Regions from separate parts of the Citricoccus sp. K5 genome, predicted to be linked through region 2. Evidence: riboswitches for the same ligand, from Rfam matches in the RefSeq annotation. Region 2 holds a riboswitch; each other region holds the start of a gene.
The links. Region 2 has a riboswitch for S-adenosylmethionine ahead of BOSE125_RS15055 (LLM class flavin-dependent oxidoreductase). Riboswitches for the same ligand answer to the same signal wherever they lie in the genome.
Positions count from the first base shown of each region.

Region 1 (5,337 bases), 680 kb from region 2:
GCCACAGCATGGAGTACTGGGGCTGGCTGGAGATGAGCTGGAACCCGAGCTGGGCGGCCATGGCGTGGGCCTCCCGGATCTTGTCCGCCGGCCATTCGGAGACGCCGATATAGAGGGCCTTGCCGGCGCGGACGATGTCTGCGAATGCCTGCATCGTCTCCTCCAGCGGGGTCTCCACGTCGAAGCGGTGGGCCTGGTAGAGGTCCACGTAGTCCATGTCCAGACGCTGAAGGGATCCGTTGATGGACTCCATGATGTGCTTGCGGGAGAGGCCGGTGTCATTGTGGCCCTTGGGACCGGTGGGCCAGTAGACCTTGGTGAACACCTCGAGGGACTCCCGGCGTTCGTTCTTCAGGGCCTCACCCAGGACGCTCTCCGCCTTGGTGTTCGCATAGGTGTCCGCCGTGTCGAAACTGGTGATGCCCTGTGCCAGGGCCTCCTTCACGCAGGCATGGGCCGTCTCGTTCTCCACCTGGGAGCCGTGGGTGAGCCAGTTGCCGTAGATGATCTCTGAGATCTTGAGCCCGCTGTGGCCCAGGTAACGAAATTTCATGGTTGTACCCTAGACCGGATTCCGTTTCAGTGGTGCGCTGACATGGCGCGTTGGTCACAGCAGAACGGCCACCGTCCCCGAGGGGAGAGTGGCCGTTCTGGAGCCTGAAGGGTTCAGGCGAGCTCGATCAGAGCGGGCGGACTGCAGCAGCCTGCATGCCCTTGGGGCCCTGCTGGGACTCGAACTCGACCTTCTGGTCTTCCTGCAGTTCGCGGAAGCCATTGCCCTCGATGGCGGAGAAGTGAACGAAGATGTCAGCGGACTGGTCGTCCGGAGAGATGAAGCCGTAGCCCTTCTCTGCGTTGAACCACTTGACGGTACCGGTAGCCATGATGGGCCCTTTCCTGAGGTTGTAAACCCGTCGGTCTTCCGACGGGGGCGAAGCGGCGTGTGCGAAACCGCTTCCTACAACGCCCCGAACGGCCCGAGGGCCAACCGGTCCGCAGTGGTGACGGACTTACTGCTACTACTACTTCTGTGTCACATAATACGGGAGAAACCGCGGAACTGAAGCCCTCAATTTCCACTGTGGGCATTCTTTTCCCGGTGTTCATCTGAGCCCATCATCGGTCCAGCAGCTCACTGGCGATCGAGGCCGCGATCGATGCTGAGATCGAGATCGGGCTCTGCGTCAGACTCAGGAGCGGCACGGCCGCGGAGCCGGTCCAGCTGGCGCCGGTCTCGCTTGGTGGGCCGGCCTGCACCCCGGTCTCGGCGGGGCACGGCCAGCAGTTCCCGGGGCACGGGTTCCGGGGAGTGGTCGAGGTAGTGCCGGACAGCCTCCGGAGCGCCGACCCGCTTGGCCACCAGGCCGGTGACCTCGAGGATCCGCTCGCGTCCGGGCAGCCGCAACCGGATGGTGTCGCCCGGCTTGACCGGTTGGGCGGCCTTGGCCGGCTGCCCGTTGAGGCGGACGTGGCCGGCCCGGCACGCCGTGGTGGCGGCCGAACGGGTCTTGTACATGCGCACGCCCCAGAGCCAGGCATCCAAGCGGACCGAGCCGGCCGCCGCGGTGCCCGCGCCTGCGGCCGAACCTGGACGCCGCGCGGACGGGGTGGCGGAAGGCATGCCGGACATCCTACCTCCGGACCGGACGCCTGCCCCCGAGGGGCGCTGGGAGGAAGGACGTGAGGCTACTGGTTTCCCTCGGCGGTGCGCAGATTGCGGAAGGCCGAGCGGTGGAACACGATCGGCTCGTGCTCTGCGGAGTGATCGTGCACGCCGTGCACCTCGAGCAGGACCATGGTGTGGTCACCGGCGGGCAGCTCGGAGTAGACGGTGGTGTCCAGCCACAGGGCGGCGCCGTCCAGGAAGATCGCGCCCTCGTCCGTGGACCGGATGTCCAGGCCGGCGAATCGGTCCCCCTCCTTGGACGCGAGCTGACGGCAGACGTCGGTGTGGTCCTCGCCGAGGATGGAGATCCCGATCCGCTCGGCCTGCTTCAGCCGGGGCCAGGTGCGGGAGGTGTTCTGTACGGCGAAGGAGACCAGCGCCGGCTCGAGGGAGACCCCGACGGTGAAGGACGAGGCCACGAGTCCCTCCTTCGAACCGTTGGCGACACCGGCGAGCGCCGCCACGCCGGAGGGGAAGTGGGAGAAGGCCGAGCGAAGAGTCGGCGTGGACAGATCTCGGTTGAGGTCAGTGTCGAGGCCGGGGGCCTGCTGCAGGTCGTGGGTAGCCAGGGCGGTCATGGTGGGTCCTCCGTCCGAAGGCGAATCTGCACGGCGGCACGCCACGGGAACGTCCCGATCGGCACCAGCAGAAACGCGGTACTTGCCTGCCGGGGCATCCGGTAGGCCGAATCCTCACCTGGAGCACCCCACTACTGCGTGAAGAGGGTTGCCGTCCCGCAAGCCAGGGCTGTAACAGCGGGAACTCATGATTCTGGGTCCACACTAACGACGGACTTCCGGAGCGGTCAAAGGGTTTCTCGGACTGTGAACCCCCGTGACCTTCGCCCCGGCATGCCAATGGGGCGAAGCAGCCGCTGAGGATCAGGCAGCGGGTCAGCGGAATCGCAGGGAGACAGCCTCGCCGTGGGCCGGCAACCCCTCCGCCGTGGACAGGGAGGAGATCTTGGTGTCCAGTTCCTTCAGCCCCGTCTCCGTGTAGCGGATGAGCTGCTGCAGGCGCAGGAAGCTCACCGTGTTCAGCCCGGAGGAGTAGCGGGCGGAGCCACCGGTGGGCAGCACGTGGTTGGATCCGGCGGAATAGTCCCCCAGCGGCACGGGCGAATGCGGGCCCACGAACACGGCGCCGGCGTTGGACACCCGGCGGGCCGTCTGCAGGGGGTTCACGGTGTGGACCTCGAGGTGCTCGGCCGCGTAGGCGTCGGCCACGGCCAGCGCCTCGTCCAGGGTCCCCACGAGCAGGATCCCCGACTGCGGGCCGCCCAGGGCCTGGCGGATCTGCTCCTCGTGGAGACTTCCCGGCACCTGACTCTCAATCTCGGCCGCCACATCCCGGGCCAGCTCGGGCGAGGTGGTGATGAGCACGGAGCCGGCCATGGGATCGTGCTCGGCCTGGCTGATGAGGTCGGCGGCCACCCACCGGGCGTCGGCGGTGCCGTCGGCCAGTACGGCGATCTCGGTCGGTCCGGCCTCCGCATCGATGCCGATGGTGCCGAGCAGGGCGCGCTTGGCGGCTGCCACGTAGATGTTGCCCGGCCCCGTGACCATGTCCACGGGGGCACACACTCGGGCGCCGTCGTCGTCCGCCACCCCGTAGGCGAACATGGCCACCGCCTGGGCGCCGCCCGCGGCGTAGACCTCGTCCACGCCGAGCAGGGCGCAGGCCGCGAGGATGACGGGGTGCGGCAGGCCGCCGAAGTCCTTCTGCGGCGGGGAGGCGACCGCGAGCGAGGTGACGCCGGCGGCCTGGGCCGGGACCACGTTCATCACCACGGAGGAGGGGTAGACGGCACGGCCGCCCGGAACGTAGAGGCCCACGCGGTTCACCGGGACCCAGCGGTTCTCGACGACGGCCCCCTCCCCGAGCTCCACCTCCGACCCCGCGGGGACCTGGGCGGCGTGCACCTTGCGGGCGCGGTCGATGGCCTCCTCGAGGGCGGAGCGGACCTCCGGGTCCAGCGACTCGAGCGCCTCGGCGAGCTTCTCGGCCGGCACGGCCAAAGACGGCGGCCGGATCCCATCGAACTGCTCGCCGAGATCCAGCACGGCGCGAGCCCCCTCGGTACGCACCCGGTCCAGGATCGGCATCACCTTTGGCACGGCGGCGGCCACATCGACCTCGGCGCGTGGGAGCACCGTGGCGGGATCGTAGGTGCGGCCGCGCAGGTCCGTGGTGGCAAGCATGGGATGGCTCCTGTGATTCCGAGGGATCGGCTGGTTCCGGTGGTCCAGCGTCCATTCTCCCCCCGTTCAGGAACGTCCGAGAACCAGATGACAGACTGGGGCCATGCCGAGTTTGTCCTTCTTCACCGATCTGTTCACCGCTCCGCCCACCACCACCGTCCTCGCGTCCGGGGCGGGACTGGACTCCGAGCCGACGGCGGAACCGAGCGGGTCCCCGGAGAACATGCAGGACAGCGTCCGCGAGGGGGCCGAAGGCGCCGTCGACTCGCTCGGACCGTTCTGGGGGATGCTCTCCACGGTGGCGATCTCCGTGGCGTTCGCGCTGGCCGTGCTGGTGGTCGCCTGGCTGCTGGTCAACGCCCTGCTGCGCCGCAAGCCACAGCTGCGCAACCAGGTCGCCCGGTGCCGGGTACCGGTGGCGGTCGCGGCGGTGCTGCTGGCGGTGCGGATCGCCCTCGGACTGACCGCCTCCGCCTATGCCTGGTTCAACGGCGTGAGCTTCCTGCTGATGGCCGGCATCATCGGCTCCCTCGCCTGGTTGGCGCTGCGCGTCGTGCGGGTCGTCGAAGAGCGGTTGCTCGGCAAGTACGCCTCTGAAGGGGTGGACGACCGCCGTGACCGCAAGATCCGCACCCAGACCGTGCTGCTGCGGCGCGTGATCCAGGCCGCCGTCATCGTCATCGCCGTGTCCATCGTCCTGCTGACCATTCCCCAGGTCCGCGCGGTGGGCGCCGGCCTGCTGGCCTCGGCCGGCGTGATCTCCGTGGTGGCCGGCCTCGCCGTGCAGTCCACCCTGACCAACGTGTTCGCCGGCATCCAGCTGGCATTCACCGATGCGATCCGCGTGGGAGACGTGGTCACCGCGGACGGGGTCTACGGCACCATCGAGGACATCACCCTCTCCTACGTGGTGGTCAAGATCTGGGACGGGCGCCGCGTGATCTACCCCTCCAGCCACTTCACCACCACCCCGTTCGAGAACTGGACCCGCACCGGGTCTGCCTTGTCCGGGACCGTGGAGATCGACGTGGACTGGCGGGTTCCGGTAGACGCCACCCGCGAACGCCTCAAGGCCTTGCTCGCCTCCACCGAGCTCTGGGACGGCAAGGACAGCACCATCCAGGTGAGTGAGGCATTGGGAGGCACGGTGAAGCTCTGGGTGGCGGTCTCCGCCCGCAACGCCGGTGATCTGTGGGACCTGCGTTGCCTCGTGCGGGAGGACCTCGTCAACTTCCTGCGCAGCGAGCACCCCGAGGCGATCTACGCGCAGCGCTTCGCCGAGACGCCGGTGCAGGCGCCTTCCCTGGCGCCCCTCGGCGCCGAGACCGGCGCAGTCAGCCCCGGTGCAGCCGCGCCCGGCACGGGGGTGCCGGCGGGACAGGATCACGACGGCGGCGCGTCCGGTGGCGTGGCGTCCGGTGCTGCCGCGCTTCCACCGCGGACCCCCACCAGCCCCCTACCGCAGGTCAA
Region 1 covers NZ_LR732817.1:2,663,103-2,668,439, reverse strand. The annotation lists gene BOSE125_RS11960 (aldo/keto reductase family protein) at 1-553, opposite strand, end outside; gene BOSE125_RS11955 (cold-shock protein) at 681-884, opposite strand; gene BOSE125_RS11950 (RNA-binding S4 domain-containing protein) at 1,133-1,621, opposite strand; gene BOSE125_RS11945 (flavin reductase family protein) at 1,687-2,244, opposite strand; SAM riboswitch class IV at 2,318-2,437, opposite strand; gene hisD (histidinol dehydrogenase) at 2,560-3,867, opposite strand; gene BOSE125_RS11935 (mechanosensitive ion channel family protein) at 3,971-5,337, shown strand, end outside.
Region 1: linked by a shared signal. The riboswitch ahead of BOSE125_RS11945 (flavin reductase family protein) and the one ahead of BOSE125_RS15055 (LLM class flavin-dependent oxidoreductase) in region 2 are both predicted to bind S-adenosylmethionine.

Region 2 (5,337 bases):
GCCGCGCAGTGCGAGGAAGAAGATCAGGTGGTACCCGCGGCCCTCGTCCACGGGCAGTCCCTCCTGGGCGAACTGGGCCAGCAGCCGGGAACGGGTCAGTCCCGGGCCGGCCAGCGCTCGGAGTGCGACCGTCTCGGCCCGTTCGAGTACGCCCGAGTCCAGGCCGAGCTCTCGGCGGCGCCGTTCGCTCGCCTTCAACGTCTGGCCCGCAGTGAGGTCCAGGATCCAGTTGAGGTCCTCGGCCGCCACGGCGAACAGGGTGCCGCGCATCGGCCAGGACCGGACGATGGTTCCCGCATCGTAGGCCTCGCGGACCGCTGCGGTGGACCGGCTCGAGCTGCGCAGGGCCAGGGACACGGTGGACCCCGGGTAGTCCTGGCCCTGGGTGCACGTCAGCCATCGCGCCGCCTCGGCGGCCGTGGGCAGCGGATCGATCAGCCCCTGGGAGATCAACCGCATCCGTGCCACCTGTTCGGAGCTGAGAATCAGCATGCCCCCTCCTTCGCTGGGGACAGTGTGCCACGGAGCCGTAGGACTGCGCCGACTGCCGCTGTAGTCGGCACCATGCCTGAGGAAAGGCTGTGAATCCCCCGGTGCCCGGCTGTGCACCGATTGACCTGACTCCGCCCGCGGTGAAGACTCGGGACATACCCGAGCGGTCACCCCGCCACGGGCAGACGCCACAAAGGAGACGACATGAAACGATTGATCACCCTCGGCATCGGCGCGGCCCTCGGATATCTCCTGGGTAGCCGCGAAGGACGAAAGAACCTCGACAAGTTCGCCAAGAACGCGCAGAGCTTCTGGAATGACCCGAAGACCCAGGACCAGGTGCAGAAGGCCACCTCGGCTGTGAAGGACCAGGCTCCGGTTGTGGCGGACAAGGCGGCGGGCCTGGCGGACAAGGCCACGGACGCCCTGAAGGACAAGGCGCCGAACCTGGCGGAGAAGGCGGACAAGGCCAACGCCGCCGCCCACTCGGCCACCGAGAAGGGGGCCAACGCCGCCCAGGGGCTGGCGGACAAGGCCTCTGATGCCGCAGAGAAGTCCACCGGCAAGCACGCCACGGGTGACGCCAACGCCTCGAGTGGCCAGAGCACGGCGAAGTCCGCGAAAGGCGACACGCTCTCGGATCCGTCCCAGTCCCTCGAGACCGAGGGCGGCGGACCGGACCGCTACTGATCCGGCACCGTCCCACCACGCACCGGAACCCCGGTCCCCGCTTCAGGGGACCGGGGTTCCTGCATACCCCGACGCCGGCCCCGCACCTCTCAGACGGCGGCGCGGTTCCGCAGGGCGAAGGATGAACCGTAGTGGTTCTGCGGCAGGTGGTCGCCCTGGCCGAAGAGCTTGTGGCGCATGGTGCCCTCGGTGTACTCGGTCTTGTAGCGGCCGAGCTGCTGCAGCTCCGGGACCACGTACTCGACGACGTCCTCGAAGGTGCCGGGGGTGATGTGGTAGGCGAGGTTGAAGCCGTCCACGTCCGTCTCGTCCTGGATCCGGGCCAGTTCCCGGGCCACGGTCGCACCGGAGCCGATGATGACCGGGCCGAAGCCGCCCACGCCGCACCACTCGGCGAGCTTACGCACGGTCCACTCGATCGAGTCGTCGCCGGAGGCCTTCTTGAAGGTCTCCACGGCGGACTGGATGGCGTTAGACTTCACGTCCCCGATCGGCTCGTCCAGCTCGAAGTCGGCCAGGTTGATGCCCATCCAGCCGGACATCAGCACGAGGCCGCCCTCCACGTCGATGTACTGCAGCAGGTCCTGGTACTTGGCCTGGGCCTCCTCATCGGTGGCGCCGGTGACGACGGTCTGCATGGACATCACGCGGACGTCGTAGGGATCACGGCCGGACTCGACCAACGCCTGGCGGATCTTCGCGGTGGTGCCCTTGATCAGGTCATCCGTGGGTGAGTTGATGAACACAGCCTCGGCATGCTTGCCGGCGAAGGCCCGCCCGCGGGTGGAGGCGCCGGCCTGGTAGACCACCGGGGTGCGCTGCGGGCTGGGCTCGGTGAAGGCGATGCCCGGGGTCTTGAAGTACTTGCCCTCGTGCTCGATCCGGTGCACCTTGGACGGGTCGACGAAGACGCCGGTCTCCTTGTTGTACTGCACGGCGTCGTCTTCCCACGAGCCCTCGAGCAGCTTGTAGACCACGTCCAGGTACTCGTCGGCGTGGTTGTACCGTTCGTCGTGCTCCATCTGGTCTTCCTGGCCCATGTTGATGGCGGCGGAGGGCAGGTATCCGGTCACGACGTTCCAGCCCACGCGGCCCTCGGTCAGGTGGTCCAGGGTGGCCAGGCGGCGGGCGAAGGGGTACGGGTGCTCGTACGCGGTGCCGGCGGTGACCCCGAAGGTCAGGTTCTTGGTGACGGCGGCCATCGGCGGGACCACGAGCATCGGGTCGTTGACCGGGACCTGGGTGCCGGCCTTGAGCGTGGCCTCGTCGGAGGCCCCGTAGACGTCGTAGGGGCCCAGCACATCGGCGATGAACAGGCCGTCGAAGAGGCCCTTCTCCAGGGTCTGGGCCAGCCCGGTCCAGTAGCCCAGCGTGTTGTAGTCGCGGGCGTGGTCCTCCGGGTGGCGCCACAGGCCCGGAGACTGGTGGGCCACACAGTTCATGTCGAAGGCGTTGAAGAGGATCTCCCGCTTCCCGGCGGGGGTGGTGGGCACGCCCTCGGGGAGATCGTTCGATCCATGGGCGTTCTCGTTGCTGGGGACAGACACGGTGGTGCTCCTTCCATCGGTCCTGGCGGTAGCACCTGTCCGGTTCCCCGGTGGTTGCTGCGGCGTCGACGAGCCAGATCTCTCGGCCGCTCTGGATGGGTACCCATCGATTCCACCACACCTCCGGGCGCGACCCCAACCGAGGTTCACGCGGAGTCACCCGGCGAGTCAGCTCGAGGCGAGGACCACGATCGGATCCGTGGTCGGCGCCTCGGACCCTCCGGCCGGCTCCACGGTGACGGCGAGCGCCGCATCCGCCGGGACATCCTGCATCCGCACGAGGGCGAGGCCGTCCTGGACTTCCAGCAGCCCGGCCGACTCGGGGGCCGCCTCACCCTGGATGGTCCACATCTGGTAGGCGCGGCCCTCAGCGGGGACCGGCAGGCCTCGCGCCGCCAGCACGGTCTCGCCGGACGGAGCGCGGGCCACCTCGACCTCACCGCCGCCGGTCACCGGGGACTCCAGCCGTTCGGCACCGTCGACCTGCAGGATCTGCTCGATCGCCGTGAGCTGATCGCCCTCGGTCACGCCACCCGTGGGTGCCCACGGCTGGCTCACCACCACGGCCACAGCGACGGCGGCGGCCGCGGCGGCCGAAACCGCCCCCACCCACCAGCGGCGCGCGGTCGGCCGGCGTCGGGCACGGTGGCCGTCCAGATCGGCGACGCCGGCTCGCTCGGTGCCGGGGCGGCTGTCCGCACCGTGCCCCGTCAGGGGCGAGGCGTCGCTATCCGCGGCAGGCCGGGCGGCCGAGCCGGTCACGGCGACGGCTGAGAGGACACGGTCCCGCAGGTCGGCGGGAGGCTCGGCCGGTGTGCTCACCGCCAGGCGGGAGACGGTGCTGCTGAGGGCATCAGCCCGGGCCCGGAGCTCGGGGTCTGAGCCGAGCCGCTGCTCGATGGCACGGCGCTCGTCCTCGTCCACGGCGTCCAGGGCCCAGGCGGCGAGCAACTCCGCGTCGAACTCGTTCTTGATCTCGTGCTCGTTTCCGTTCGTCATGCTCCCACCCCCAAACAGTCCTGTAGTCGTTGGAGCGCACTGCGCATCCGGGATTTCACGGTGGCCAGTTTGGCACCGAGTCGTTCAGCGACCTGCCGGTAGGTCAGTCCGCCGTAGTAGGCCTGTGTCACGGCCTCATATTCCAGGCCGGTCAGCGTGCCGAGGCATTTCGTCACGCGCTCCCGGTCCTCCGCCGATTCCACGGCCTCGGCGACGTCATCCCGGTCCCGCTCGAACCCGGAGACACCGGCCCGTTCCTCCCGGTCCCGGCCGGATTGGGTGGAACGGATCAGATCGACGGCCCGGCGGTGGGTGATCGAGCAGACCCAGCCGACCACGGATCCGCGGTCAGGGTTGAAGCGCTCGGCGGAGCGCCACACATCCACGAGGGCCTCCTGGGTGACGTCGGCCGCGAGGTCGGCGTCACGCACGATCTTCCGTGCCAGGCCGTAGGCCGAGGGGGCCACGGCGTCATAGAAGGCGGCGAAGGCCTCCTGGTCTCCGGTGGCACTGCGCTGGAGCAGGCCCACCAGGTGGGCGTCCCGCTCGCGCGCAGCACTGCGGCCGGGTCCGGTGCCTGCAGTGCTCGTCATGGCTCCACCCTATCCGGGCAAGGGGCCAGGAACGGCTTACCTGTCAGGGGCGTCGCTCAATATGGGTGGTGTTCTCATCCGCTTGGCTCCTTGGGTGTCGGTCCGGTGGTGGCCCGGTGGGGTGTCGGTCCGGTGGCCTGCTTGGCCGCCGGGTGCTGTCTGGTGTTCGGAGCCGACGCCCCCGCGGATGGGTCTGGCTCAGACCTCGTCGGCGACCCCGGTCTGGAGGTAGGGCACCGTCTGGGTGCCGTTGACCTCCCAATCGCCCACCATCCGGGCCATGAACACGGCCGGATCGTGGCTGGCGATGGTCCGGGCATTGCGCCAGTGCCGGTCCAGCTGCAGGTCCGTGCTGGTGGCAGAGGCGCCGAGCGTGTCGAAGATCCGCGTGCAGGTGTCCAGCACCAGCTTCGGCACCATCACGTGTGCCCGGTGCGCCGTCAGGGCGGCGCGGTGCATCGCCTCGGCCGTGGCGCCGCCGCCGTCCATCCCGACGCCGGCGAGGGCCAGTGCCGCATCCAGGTCCCGCCCGGCGGCGCGCACGAGCTCCTCGGCAGTGGCCTGCTGGGCGGAGAGCTCGCCGATGATCCCCAGCAGCTGATCATCCTCGCGCGGGCTCAGCCCGCCCCCGGTGTTCGGCGAGCGTCTCCGCCGCCGGGTCTGCTCCACGCCGTCGCGCAGCGCGGCCCGTCCGATGCCCGCCAGCAACGCCATCAGCGTGGACTCGTGGTGCAGTGGGACCGGCCCGTCGGCGGGCGGCAATGCCAGCAGCTCCTCGACGCCGGCCCCGTGGAACTCCATGGTGCCCGTCCCGGTGAGTCGCTGGCCGAAGCCGTCCCAGTCGTCCTTCACAGTGATCCGCGGTTGCCGCACCCGCACCACGGCGAGCGCGACGTCGGCCCGCTGGGAGCCGCCCCGGCCGCCCGGGCCGGCGGCCGGCGTCGTGCCCTGGGGCGTGGCACTCCGGGAGGTGGTGGCGCGGGGCAGGACTTTGCGCCGGAAGGAACGGGACACGC
Region 2 covers NZ_LR732817.1:3,342,530-3,347,866, reverse strand. The annotation lists gene BOSE125_RS15065 (winged helix DNA-binding domain-containing protein) at 1-492, opposite strand, end outside; gene BOSE125_RS18035 (hypothetical protein) at 697-1,182, shown strand; gene BOSE125_RS15055 (LLM class flavin-dependent oxidoreductase) at 1,272-2,675, opposite strand; SAM riboswitch class I at 2,740-2,831, opposite strand; gene BOSE125_RS15050 (anti-sigma factor domain-containing protein) at 2,898-3,728, opposite strand; gene sigK (ECF RNA polymerase sigma factor SigK) at 3,725-4,321, opposite strand; gene BOSE125_RS15040 (acyl-CoA dehydrogenase family protein) at 4,520-5,337, opposite strand, start outside.

Region 3 (5,337 bases), 2.7 Mb from region 2:
CCGCGCCTCCGGGGGCTTCCGGCGACCCGTCGGTCCAGACGCCGGGCCCGTGTGACGCCGCCAGCACCGACGGCACCGACTGCACTGCAGCGACCTTCTCCGCGGTCCAGGGGCCACGGTAGGCGAACGGCGGGCCGAGGTGTGGCGCCAGGGGAGTGGTGTCGATTCCTGCCAGCGTCCGGCACAGCTCGCGCAGCACCGGCACCTCGCCGGTGTGCGGTGGGTGCGCCTCGCCCGGGAGGTACTCCTGTACCACGGCGGCCATCCCCGCCGGCAGTCCGTCCGCCTCCCCGACCACCTCGGTCAGCGGCACGGGCACAGCGAAGGGGAACGCCGCCGTCGTGCTGAGGATCTGCAGGGTGGCCATGCGGTCGTTGAGGTGTGCCGCGGCCTCATGGGTGCGGGTCATCCGCACGGCGCCCACGCCGGGCAGCACGAGCACCCGGTGGAACTGACCGCCCTCGTCGATCACGCCGGCAGGCCAGTCCGCCTCGGACAGCCGGCGAGCGAGTCCGTCATCCGCGGCGAGGGCAGAGGCCAAGGGCCGGGCGGCCGCGGCGCAGGCGGCGGCGACGTCGTCAGGAGTCGGTGCGGAAGCCATGGATCCACGGTAGCGCGATGGCCGGCTCTGGCCGGGGTGGGACGAGGGGTCGGAAGACCAGGGGTTTCGGGCACTCCTACACTGGGGCGGTGACCACCCCAGCTTCGTCGTCTCCGAACGCCCCGACTCCGCCGACCCGTCCGGTAGTGGCAGGAGGGCTCGAGGCCCTGGCGGCCCCCTCTGCCCGGACGGTCCGCTGGGAGATCGCCATTGTGCTGGCGCTGTCCCTGGGGAAGTCGGCCGTCTACGCGATCGTCAATCTCATCGACAAGTGGACGCAGGCGCCCCTGTCCGGGCAGACCACCACGCTGAACCCGGCGCTGGACGATCGGCAGTACTTCGACCTGATGTACCAGCTGCTGGATATCGGTTTCGCCCTGGTCCCGGTGCTGCTGGTGCTGCACCTGGTGTGGATCCGGGGGCGCAACCCGCTCCGCACCTTCGGCCTGGACTTCCGCCGGCCGGGCAGGGACGTGGTCCTCGGAATCGGACTGTTCCTGGCGATCGGCCTCGGGACCCTGGCGGTCTACGCGGCCGGACGGGCCGCCGGCGTCACCACGGCCATCGTTGGCAGCGCCCTGACCGAGTACTGGTGGAGTACCCCGGTGCTGCTGTTCTCCGCGCTGCGGCACGGGCTGCTGGAGGAGATCATCGTGATGGCGTGGCTCTTCGACCGGCTCGGCTACCTGCAGCAGCGGCGCGCCGGGCTCGATCCGAACAGGCCCGGCAGTGAGGGTGGGCTGCGCACCTGGGCGAGCGGCGCCGTCGTTCCCTTGAATCCCGTCACCGTGCTGGTGGGCTGCGCCGTCCTGCGCGGCGCCTACCACCTCTACCAGGGGGTGGGGCCCGGGATCGGCAATCTGCTCATGGGGCTGGTGTTCGGCGCGGTCTACCTGAGATACCGGAGGGTGATGCCGCTGGTGATCGCGCACTTCCTCCTGGATGCCGCCGGATTCGTGGCGTACCCGCTGCTGGCGGCGGCGGGCCTGTTCAGCACCTGAATCCGTGACGTGAGCCTGGAGGGATTCACGTTTATCGGGGCTGAGAGGTGAATCCCTCCGGACTCAACGCAGGGTGGTGCGTGGAGTCAGAGCGTGACGGTGCCCTTGGGGGTCTCGAAGGTGACCTCGAGGATGCCGGGGGTGCCGGAGGGCGATTCGAAGACCACGTTGAGGTCCCCGACCGTCTCGTCCGGATCGTCCAGGCCCAGCCAGCCGCGCACGCGGTCGCGGGAGCCGGCGATCGTGATGGAGGACAGTTCGGCCTGGGGTGTGTGGGCCTGCGAGGGGTGCAGGTCTTCGGTGCCATCATCCCAGCGCAAGACATATGGGACCTGGGGGTCGGCGATGAGGCCCTTGATGCCGATCTGGCGCCACGTGAGTTCCCGGCCGTCCGGGAATTTGCGGTTGCCGGGCACGGACTGGCGCTCCAAGCGCTCCTCGAACGGTGCGAGGTCGTCCACGGTGACACACCAGCCCATCCAGCCGCCGCCCATCTCGGAGCGGGCGCGCACGGCCTGGCCGAACGGAGCCTTCTCGGAGGAGGGGTGGTCCAGCACCTCGACCACCTCGAGGTACTGGCGGTTGCGCAGCGGGAAGATCGCATTGCGCGTGCCGAAACGGGGGTGAACACCGCCCTTGACGCGCTCGATGCCGAGCGTTTCGGCGAGGCGGGCCACCGTGGCGGCGAGTCCTTCTTCGGGTCCAACGGCGTACGAGACGTGATCCAGGCGCATCATGCCCATATCGTCGCACTTTCTTCAGTCACGGACAGGTTAGGTTAACCTCACTTGAAATGTGCTCGAGGTCACAGGAGTGACCCTCGGCGGGCGCCGGGTGTCGGCGCCCGCGAGCACGCTGGCCACAGAAGCCCCGTGAGGCGCAATGCGACGCCCCAGGGCGGACGGGGATGAATCCCCGGAGCCGATCTGGCAGACTTGACGAAGGTCATGAGTGCCAGCATCAAGCCCCGGCTTGCTGGCCGGCAACCCTCCAGCTCGCGGTGGGGTGCCCCGGGTGAGGACCAGGCAGGTGCCAACCGGCACCGGCAAGCGCGGGCCACCACGCCGCGTCGGGTTGCTGGACGATGTCCCTGCCCGCCGGCATCACGCAGGTGGCCCTGGACTGACAGGAGTCGTCACGTGACTGACACCCCCAATAGCACCCCGAACGCCGAGGCCGCCCCCGATCCGGCCCAGTGGGGCTTCGAGACCCGCCAGATCCATGCCGGGATCCCGGAGGAGAACCCCTACGGCGCCACCGTGCTGCCGATCATCCAGTCGAACTCGTTCGACTTCCCCTCCGCGGAGGTCGCCGCGGACCGCTTCGCGTTGAAGGACCTCGGCCCGATCTACTCCCGCATCGGCAATCCCACCCAGGAAGCCGTCGAGGGCAAGATCGCCGCCCTGGAGGGCGGGGTCGGGGCACTGCTGCTGGCCTCGGGCCAGGCCGCCACCACCTTCTCTATCCTCAACCTCGCCGGGGCGGGTGACCACATCGTCGTGTCCGCCTCGCTGTACGGCGGCACCCAGAATCTGTTCAAGCACACCCTGGCCAAGATCGGCATCACCACCTCCTTCGTGCAGGATCCGGACAGCCCGGAGGGGTGGAAGAACGCCATTCAGGACAACACCAAGGCGCTGTTCGGTGAGACCCTCGGCAACCCCCGCGGGGACGTGCTGGACATCCGCGCCGTCGCCGACGTCGCCCATGGGGCCGGGGTGCCGCTGATCGTGGACAACACCCTGGCCACCCCGTACCTGCTGCGTCCGATCGAGCACGGCGCGGACATCGTGGTCCACTCCGCCACCAAATACCTCGGCGGCCACGCCGCGGCCATGGGCGGTGTGATCGTGGACGGCGGCACCTTCGACTTCGCCGCCCAGCCGGAGCGCTTCCCGGGCTTCAACACCCCGGATGAGAGCTACAACGGGATCGTCTTCGCCCGGGACCTCGGTGTGGACGGCATCCTCGGCGCCAACCTGGCCTTCGTGCTCAAGGCGCGGGTCCAGTTGCTGCGCGACTACGGCAGTGCGATCAGCCCCTTCAACGCCTTCCTCCTCAACCTGGGGCTGGAGACGCTGTCCCTGCGCATGGAGCGCCACGTGGAGAATGCCCGCCAGGTGGCCGAGTACCTGGAGGGCCACGCCCTGGCCGAGACGGTCATCTACCCCGGCCTGGCCTCCAGCCGGTGGCATGAGCGCGCCAAGCAGTACCTGCCGCAGGGTCCGGCCGGCTTCGTCTCCTTCGAGATCGCCGGCGGCCGCGAGGCCGGGGCCCGGTTCGTGGACGCCCTGCAGCTGCACCACCACGTGGCCAACATTGGCGACGTCCGCTCGCTCGTCATCCACCCGGCGTCCACCACGCACTCCCAGCTCACGGAGGAGGAGCAGCGTGCCGCCGGCGTGACCCCCGGCCTGGTCCGCCTGTCCGTGGGTGTGGAGAGCATCGAGGACATCCTGGCCGATCTTGACAACGGCTTCGCCGCGGCCGACGTGAGCGCCTAGGTCCGGAGGTATTCGCATGACCACCACCACCCCCCAGCCGACTGCCACAGGCCTGCCCGAGGGCGGCCTTCGCACCCAGCTCATCGGCGCCCTGGACTTCGAGACCGGCGGGCATCTGCCGGAGGCGGAGATCGCCTACGAGACCTGGGGCAGGCTCAACGCCGAGAAGTCGAACGCCGTGCTGGTGCTGCATGCCCTGACCGGGTCCACGCACGTGGCGGCCTCCTCCGGTGATCCGGAGGAGGGCTGGTGGGAGGGCGTCGTCGGCCCCGGCTGCGCCATCGACACCAACACCTGGTTCGTGATCGCCCCGAACATCCTGGGCGGTTGCTACGGGAGTACCGGCCCGTCCTCGCTGGACCCGGAGGGTGACCCCTGGGGTTCACGTTTCCCGTTCACCACCATCCGCGATTCCGTCCATGCCGAGGCGCGGTTGGCCGACGCGCTGGGCATCGAGCGCTTCCAGGCGGTCATCGGCGGCTCCATGGGCGGCGCCCGCGCCCTGGAGTGGGCTGCGACCTACCCCGACCGTGTGGCCGGCATGGCCGTCATCGCCTGTGGCGCGCACTCGACCGCCGAGCAGATCGCCTTCGCCCAGGCGCAGGTGCAGTCCATCAACCTGGACCCGAACTTCCGCGGCGGGGACTACTACCCGGGCCCGACGCCGGACGGCGGCCTGGGCATCGCCCGCAAGATCGCGCACATCACCTACCGGTCCGAACCGGACATGGTCGCCCGCTTCGGCCGCGCCGCGCAGCCCGAGGAGAACCCGTTCGGCGAGCCGGTCCGGCGGCAGGGGCGCTATCAGGTCGAGTCCTACCTGGACTACCAGGCGGCCAAGCTGGTCAAGCGCTTCGACGCCAACAGCTACCTGGTGCTGACCGAGGCCCTGATGAGCCACGACGTCTCCCGCGGCCGCGGGCCGGAGGCGGAGGTGCTCGGCTCCATCCGGGTGACACCGTTCATCGCCGCCGTCGAGTCCGACCGCCTGTACTTCCCGGGCCAGTCCCAGGAGCTCGCCCGCCAACTGCCCGGTGACGTGCCGGTGCACATGATCGATTCGCCGATCGGTCATGACGGGTTCCTGACGGACCTGGACCAGGTGGCCGCGGAGATGACGCGGGTGCTCGGACTCTAGGTCCTCACCCGACGCGCTCAGTCGGCCCGGCCCGGCCCGCGGTGCCCCGTGTCAGGGCCAGGTGGCCGCCGAGGAAGCCTGCAGATGCCGCGA
Region 3 covers NZ_LR732817.1:680,813-686,149, forward strand. The annotation lists gene BOSE125_RS02915 (phosphotransferase) at 1-601, opposite strand, end outside; gene BOSE125_RS02920 (CPBP family intramembrane glutamic endopeptidase) at 748-1,602, shown strand; gene BOSE125_RS02925 (VOC family protein) at 1,689-2,345, opposite strand; SAM riboswitch class IV at 2,546-2,660, shown strand; gene BOSE125_RS02930 (O-acetylhomoserine aminocarboxypropyltransferase/cysteine synthase family protein) at 2,742-4,106, shown strand; gene BOSE125_RS02935 (homoserine O-acetyltransferase) at 4,123-5,244, shown strand; gene BOSE125_RS02940 (DUF2231 domain-containing protein) at 5,249-5,337, opposite strand, start outside.
Region 3: linked by a shared signal. The riboswitch ahead of BOSE125_RS02930 (O-acetylhomoserine aminocarboxypropyltransferase/cysteine synthase family protein) and the one ahead of BOSE125_RS15055 (LLM class flavin-dependent oxidoreductase) in region 2 are both predicted to bind S-adenosylmethionine.

Region 4 (5,337 bases), 3.1 Mb from region 2:
GGCAGCGGGTGAGCGCGGGGTCGTTGAGGCCGTCAGTCGCCGCGTCCGGACCACAGTGAGTGTTAATACAGCCGGGTCTCCTCCGCACCCACCGGCGCGGGAGCATCGGCGAACCACCGCCCAAGGATCCCACGTGAACTCTTCCGCACCTGCCCCTCAGCACGCCCCCGACCGTTTCGCTCCCACCGGCACCGGCCTCTATGCCATCTTCACGGCGATCATGGCCGTCGTGCTGATCCTGTCCAACCTCGGAGCCTCCAAGGGCGTGACCTTCGGACCCATCGTCACGGACGGCGGATTCTTCCTCTTCCCGTTGGCGTACATCATCGGGGACGTGGTCTCCGAGGTCTACGGATTCAAGGCCTCCCGGCGCGCCATCGTCACCACGTTCGCCCTCTCTGTCTTCGCCGCGCTCTGCTTCTGGGTCATCATCGCCCTGCCCGGCGCCGAGTGGTACGACGGCCAGGACGCCCTCGTCCGTACCCTGGCGCCCGTGCCCCTGATCGTGTTGGCTTCCCTGCTCGGCTTCCTCGTCGGTCAGCTGGCCAACTCCTGGCTCATGGTCCGCCTCAAGCGCCGCTCCGGCGAACGCCTGCTCTTCGGCCGGCTGGCAGTGTCGACGTTGGTCGGTGAGTTCCTGGATACCCTCGTGTTCTGCTCCATCGCCGCCGGCGTCATCGGGATCACGGACCTGCCGACCTTCCTCAACTACGTGCTGGTCGGCTTCGTGTTCAAGTCCGTCGTCGAGATCGTGCTCTCCCCGGTGACCATCTGGGTCATCGGCCGGGTCAAGAGGGCCGAGCCGGCCTACGCCACGGTTCCCGAGGCGTAGGGAGCCGAGACTTCACGCTGCCTCGGTCGCCGGGAAAACTGGGCTCATGGCCCACGCGAAGATGTACGACGACGGCGACCTCCACTTCCAGCGCGTCCGCGCCTTGGCCTTGACCCTCCCGGCGGCGGACATGAAGGTCTCCCACGGGAGGCCGGCGTTCTTCACCCAGAAGGTCTTCGCCTACTACGGGGCCTCGGTCAAGGACACGGGCAGCGCCCAGGAACGATCCGGTTCGACAGCCGCCGGGGACGGCTACGTCCAGCACCCGCAGGTGGTGGTGATCAGACCAGAGGAGGCCGACGTCTCGTTCCTGGAGCAGGATCCACGGGTCTTCCGGCCGGCCTATCTGGGGCCAGCGGGCTGGTTCGGCATCGACCTGGACGGGCTCGATCCGGCCCGGGACGAAGGATGGGATGAGATCGCCGAGTGGCTTGAGACGAGCTACCGGCTCACCGCAGCGGTGAAACTGGTCAGGGAACTTCCTCGGCGGGAATGAGCGCAGGGACGTCTCACCGCATCCCGCACGGGGAGTGAGGGAGATTTCGCGGCCCCGTGCAGGAACGGAAACACCGCAGAAACGCACTCTTCCTAGGTTGGGGGTATGCCCGGCCCCTCGCCCTTGGAGTGATGTCACATGTCCTATGTCAGCCCGCCAGACTTCGTGAAGCACATGGTGGACGCCGGTGAGTCCAAGGTCTTCATGTCCACCCGGGACACGCTGATCCGCTCGTTCATGGCCGGTGCCATCCTGGCGCTCGCCGCCGCGTTCGCCATCACCGTCACCGTGCAGAGCGGCAACGCACTCGTGGGTGCGTTGCTGTTCCCGGTCGGTTTCATCCTGATCTACCTGCTCGGCTTCGACCTGCTCACCGGTGTCTTCACCCTGGTCCCACTGGCGTGGATCGACAAGAGGCCCGGCGTGACCATCGGCGGCCTGCTGCGCAACTGGGGCCTGGTTTTCGTCGGCAACTTCGCCGGTGCCTTCTTGGTGGCCGTCATGATGGTGGTGACCATGACCTACGGCTTCCAGACCCCGCCGAACGAGGTGGCTCAGCAGATCGGCTCCATCGGCGAGGGAAGAACCGTCGGCTACGCCGAATACGGCGCGGGTGGCATGCTGACCCTCTTCATCCGTGGCGTGCTCTGCAACTGGATGGTCTCGACCGGTGTGGTCGCGGCCTTCCTGGCGAAGGACGTCGTGGGCAAGGCACTGATCATGTGGATGCCGGTCATGCTCTTCTTCTACATGGGATTCGAGCACTCCATCGTCAATATGTTCCTCTTCCCGGCGGGCCTCATGCTGGGCGGAGAGTTCTCCATCATGGACTACCTCGTCTGGAACGAGATCCCGACCGTGCTCGGCAACCTCGTGGGCGGCCTCTCCTTCGTGGGCCTGACCCTGTACGCCACTCACTACCGCACGGCAGCCAAGCGTCAGCCGAAGCTGCCGACGCTGTCCGACCATGTCGTGAGCCGCTGACCATGGACCCGATCATGCCCAAGGCGTACGCTGCCGATCTCGTCAACGCCGCCCGCATCCGTGCCGGCCTCACCTGGGCGGACCTCGCCGGCGCCCTCGGCGCCGCCCCGGTGTGGACCACGGCTGCGCTGCTGGGACAGCACCCGATGACGGCGGCCCAGGCCGACGTCGTGGTCGAGATGCTCGGTCTGGGGGACGACGTGGCCGAGAGCCTGCAGCAACAGCCGAACCGGGGCAGCGACCCGGCCGTGATGAACGATCCCACGATCTACCGGCTGATGGAGGCCCTGTCGGTCTACGGGCCGGCGCTGAAGGCGCTGATCCACGAGGAGTTCGGGGACGGCATCATGAGTGCCATCAACTTCAAGGTCAATCTCCACCGCCGTGCCGATCCGGATGGCGACCGCGTGGTCATCACCTTGGACGGCAAGTTCCTGGACTACCGCTGGTGACCGGAATGTCCCGGTCCGTCACCGGCCGTCACAGTCCGTCATCTGGGGCGGCCTCCAGCCATCGGGGCGGCATATCGGCAGTGAAGCGGGCCCAGATGACGCCAGTCCGCTGAACATGACCCGAGGCTTGGCGGCCGCGTGCTGACTGCCTAGGGTCAAGAACAGAATCACGAGATCCGGTGCTAAGCCCTGGCTGGCCGGACGGCAACCCTCTCACCGTAGTGGGGTGCTCCAGGTGATGATTCGGCCTCCGGGGACCACCGCGGGGCAAGTACGGCACCACCGTGAATGCAGATCTCGGCCACCAAGCCATGACGACGCAGTGTTCCGGGCCAACGCCATTCCGGTGTGCCATGGCTGACGGGGACACCCATGACGGACACCACCCACCTCGAACACCGCTCCGCGCTGACCAGACTGCCCACCTTCGAGGAACTGAGGGCGGCCATCGGCCCCTCCGGGCCCACGGACGCCCAGCTCGCCGAGCACTTCGCCCCGGTCTTCGCGGCCGTCGCCGCGGGAGCCGCCCAGCGTGAACTGGACCACGAGCTGGCCTTCGCGGCCATCGAGCACCTGCGCGGCGCGGGGTTCACGCGGGTGCGCCTGGGCCGGCGCTACGGCGGGATCGGGGCGAGCCTGCCCCAGCTGGCGGACCTGCTGGTGGACCTGGCCGCCGCGGACCCCAACCTGCCCCAGGCCCTGCACGGGCACTTCATGTTCACGGAGCAGCACGAGAACGAGTCCCAAGGGGCGGTCTCCGAGTGGTGGCTGGCCGAGGTGGCCGCCGGCAGGATCTTCGGCAACGCCCTCGTGGAACTGCCGCCGGCCGCCGGCAAGCGCCCCGTGCACTGGATCGACGCGGACCAGGACACCGTGCAGGCGGCCGCCGCCACGGGCACCACGGAGGTGGCCCGGATCAGCGGGGACAAGTTCTACTCCACCGGCGCGATCTTCGCGGACTACCTGCTGGTCTCCGCGGTCCGGCCCGGGCTCGAGGAGGATGGACCGGTCTTCGCGATCATCGACGCCCGTGATCCTGGTGTGCAGCGCATCGACGACTGGAACGGCTTCGGCCAGCGGCTCACCGCCTCCGGCACCACCATCCTGGACCACGTCCCCGTGCGGGCCCAGCGGACGCAGGAGTTCAACGTCCCCACGGGCGTTCTGGCCTACACCGTCCTGTGGATCGTGCTGGCGGCCACCCAGGCGGGGATCGGCGCCACCGCGCTGGCCGAGGTCACCGCGTTCGTCCGCGGCCGGCGTCGTACCTATGACCACGCGGTGGCGGAGACGCCGGCGGAGGACCCGCTGGTGCACCAGGTCATCGGTTCGGTCTCCGCGAAGGTGGGCTCGGCCCGGCACATCGTGCGGGGCGCCGCGGCCGTGGTGGAGGAGTCCTTCCTCCAGGTCAGGGGGCATACCGACCTGGAGGACCCGGTGGTGCTCCAGGCCCACGCCCGGGCCAACGTCGCGCTGTCCGAGGCGTCGCTCGTGGTGTCCGATCTGATTCTGGAGGCCACCAACCAGATCTTCGAGTCCGGCGGCGCATCGGCCACGGATGCCAGCCGGCAGCTGCACCAGCACTGGCTCAACGCCCGGACGATCGCCAGCCATACCCCGCTGATCTACCGCACCCAGGCCGTGGGCGACTACCGGATCAACGGCGTCATCCCGCCGTTTCACTCCACGGCCCGCAACTCCGCCGCCGCGGAGGCCGCCACCACGTCCACCACAGAAGGAGCATGATGACCACCACCGCCGAGCGCACCACCGCCTCCACCGGAAGCGAACCGTCCGGACAGGCATACCGTGCCGTCCGGGAGCAGCTGGCCCCGGTGTTCGCGGCCATCGCAGGCAGCGCCGCCGAACGGGAGGCCGAGCACATCATCGACCGCGACGCCGTCCGGCGGCTGGCCGCGGCGGGGTTCACCTCCCTGCGGGTGCCGGCGGAGTACGGCGGCGCCGGACTCTCCTTCGCGGAGCAGGCACACCTGATCGTGGAGCTGGCGGCGGCGGACTCAAACCTGGTCCAGGCCCTGCGTGCGCACCTGATCAACCAGGAGAACGTGCTGGGGCACCCGGACCCGGTGTCCCGGGATCGGTGGCTGCGCCGCCTCGGCGAGGGGGCCGTCGTCGGGAATGCCGTCACGGAGATCAACAACGCCGTGGGGGAGGGGACCACCACGCTGGTCCAGGACGCCGAGGGCACCTGGCGGCTCAACGGCACGAAGTACTACTCCACCGGAACGCTCTACGCCGACTGGATCATCGTGGCGGCCGTGGACGCCCACGGTGAGGAGATCGCCGCCACGGTGTCCGTGAACGCCCCGGGGATCACGAGGCTGGACGACTGGGACGGCTTCGGCCAGCAACTCACCGCGTCCGGCACCACGGTGTTCGAGAACACGCCGGTCGAGGCCGAGGAGGTCTACACCGGCGGCCTGGATGACGGCACCCGCGTTGCCACCGGCCAGGCCAGCTGGCAGTTCCTGCACCTCGCGGCGTTGACCGGCATCGCCGAGGCCATCGTGCGGGACGTCAGCGAGTACGTCCGCGGCCGGCGTCGTTCCTTC
Region 4 covers NZ_LR732817.1:218,394-223,730, forward strand. The annotation lists gene BOSE125_RS00980 (queuosine precursor transporter) at 134-832, shown strand; gene BOSE125_RS00985 (MmcQ/YjbR family DNA-binding protein) at 879-1,328, shown strand; gene BOSE125_RS00990 (formate/nitrite transporter family protein) at 1,467-2,312, shown strand; gene cynS (cyanase) at 2,327-2,764, shown strand; SAM riboswitch class IV at 2,930-3,044, shown strand; gene BOSE125_RS01000 (acyl-CoA dehydrogenase) at 3,137-4,510, shown strand; gene BOSE125_RS01005 (acyl-CoA dehydrogenase family protein) at 4,507-5,337, shown strand, end outside.
Region 4: linked by a shared signal. The riboswitch ahead of BOSE125_RS01000 (acyl-CoA dehydrogenase) and the one ahead of BOSE125_RS15055 (LLM class flavin-dependent oxidoreductase) in region 2 are both predicted to bind S-adenosylmethionine.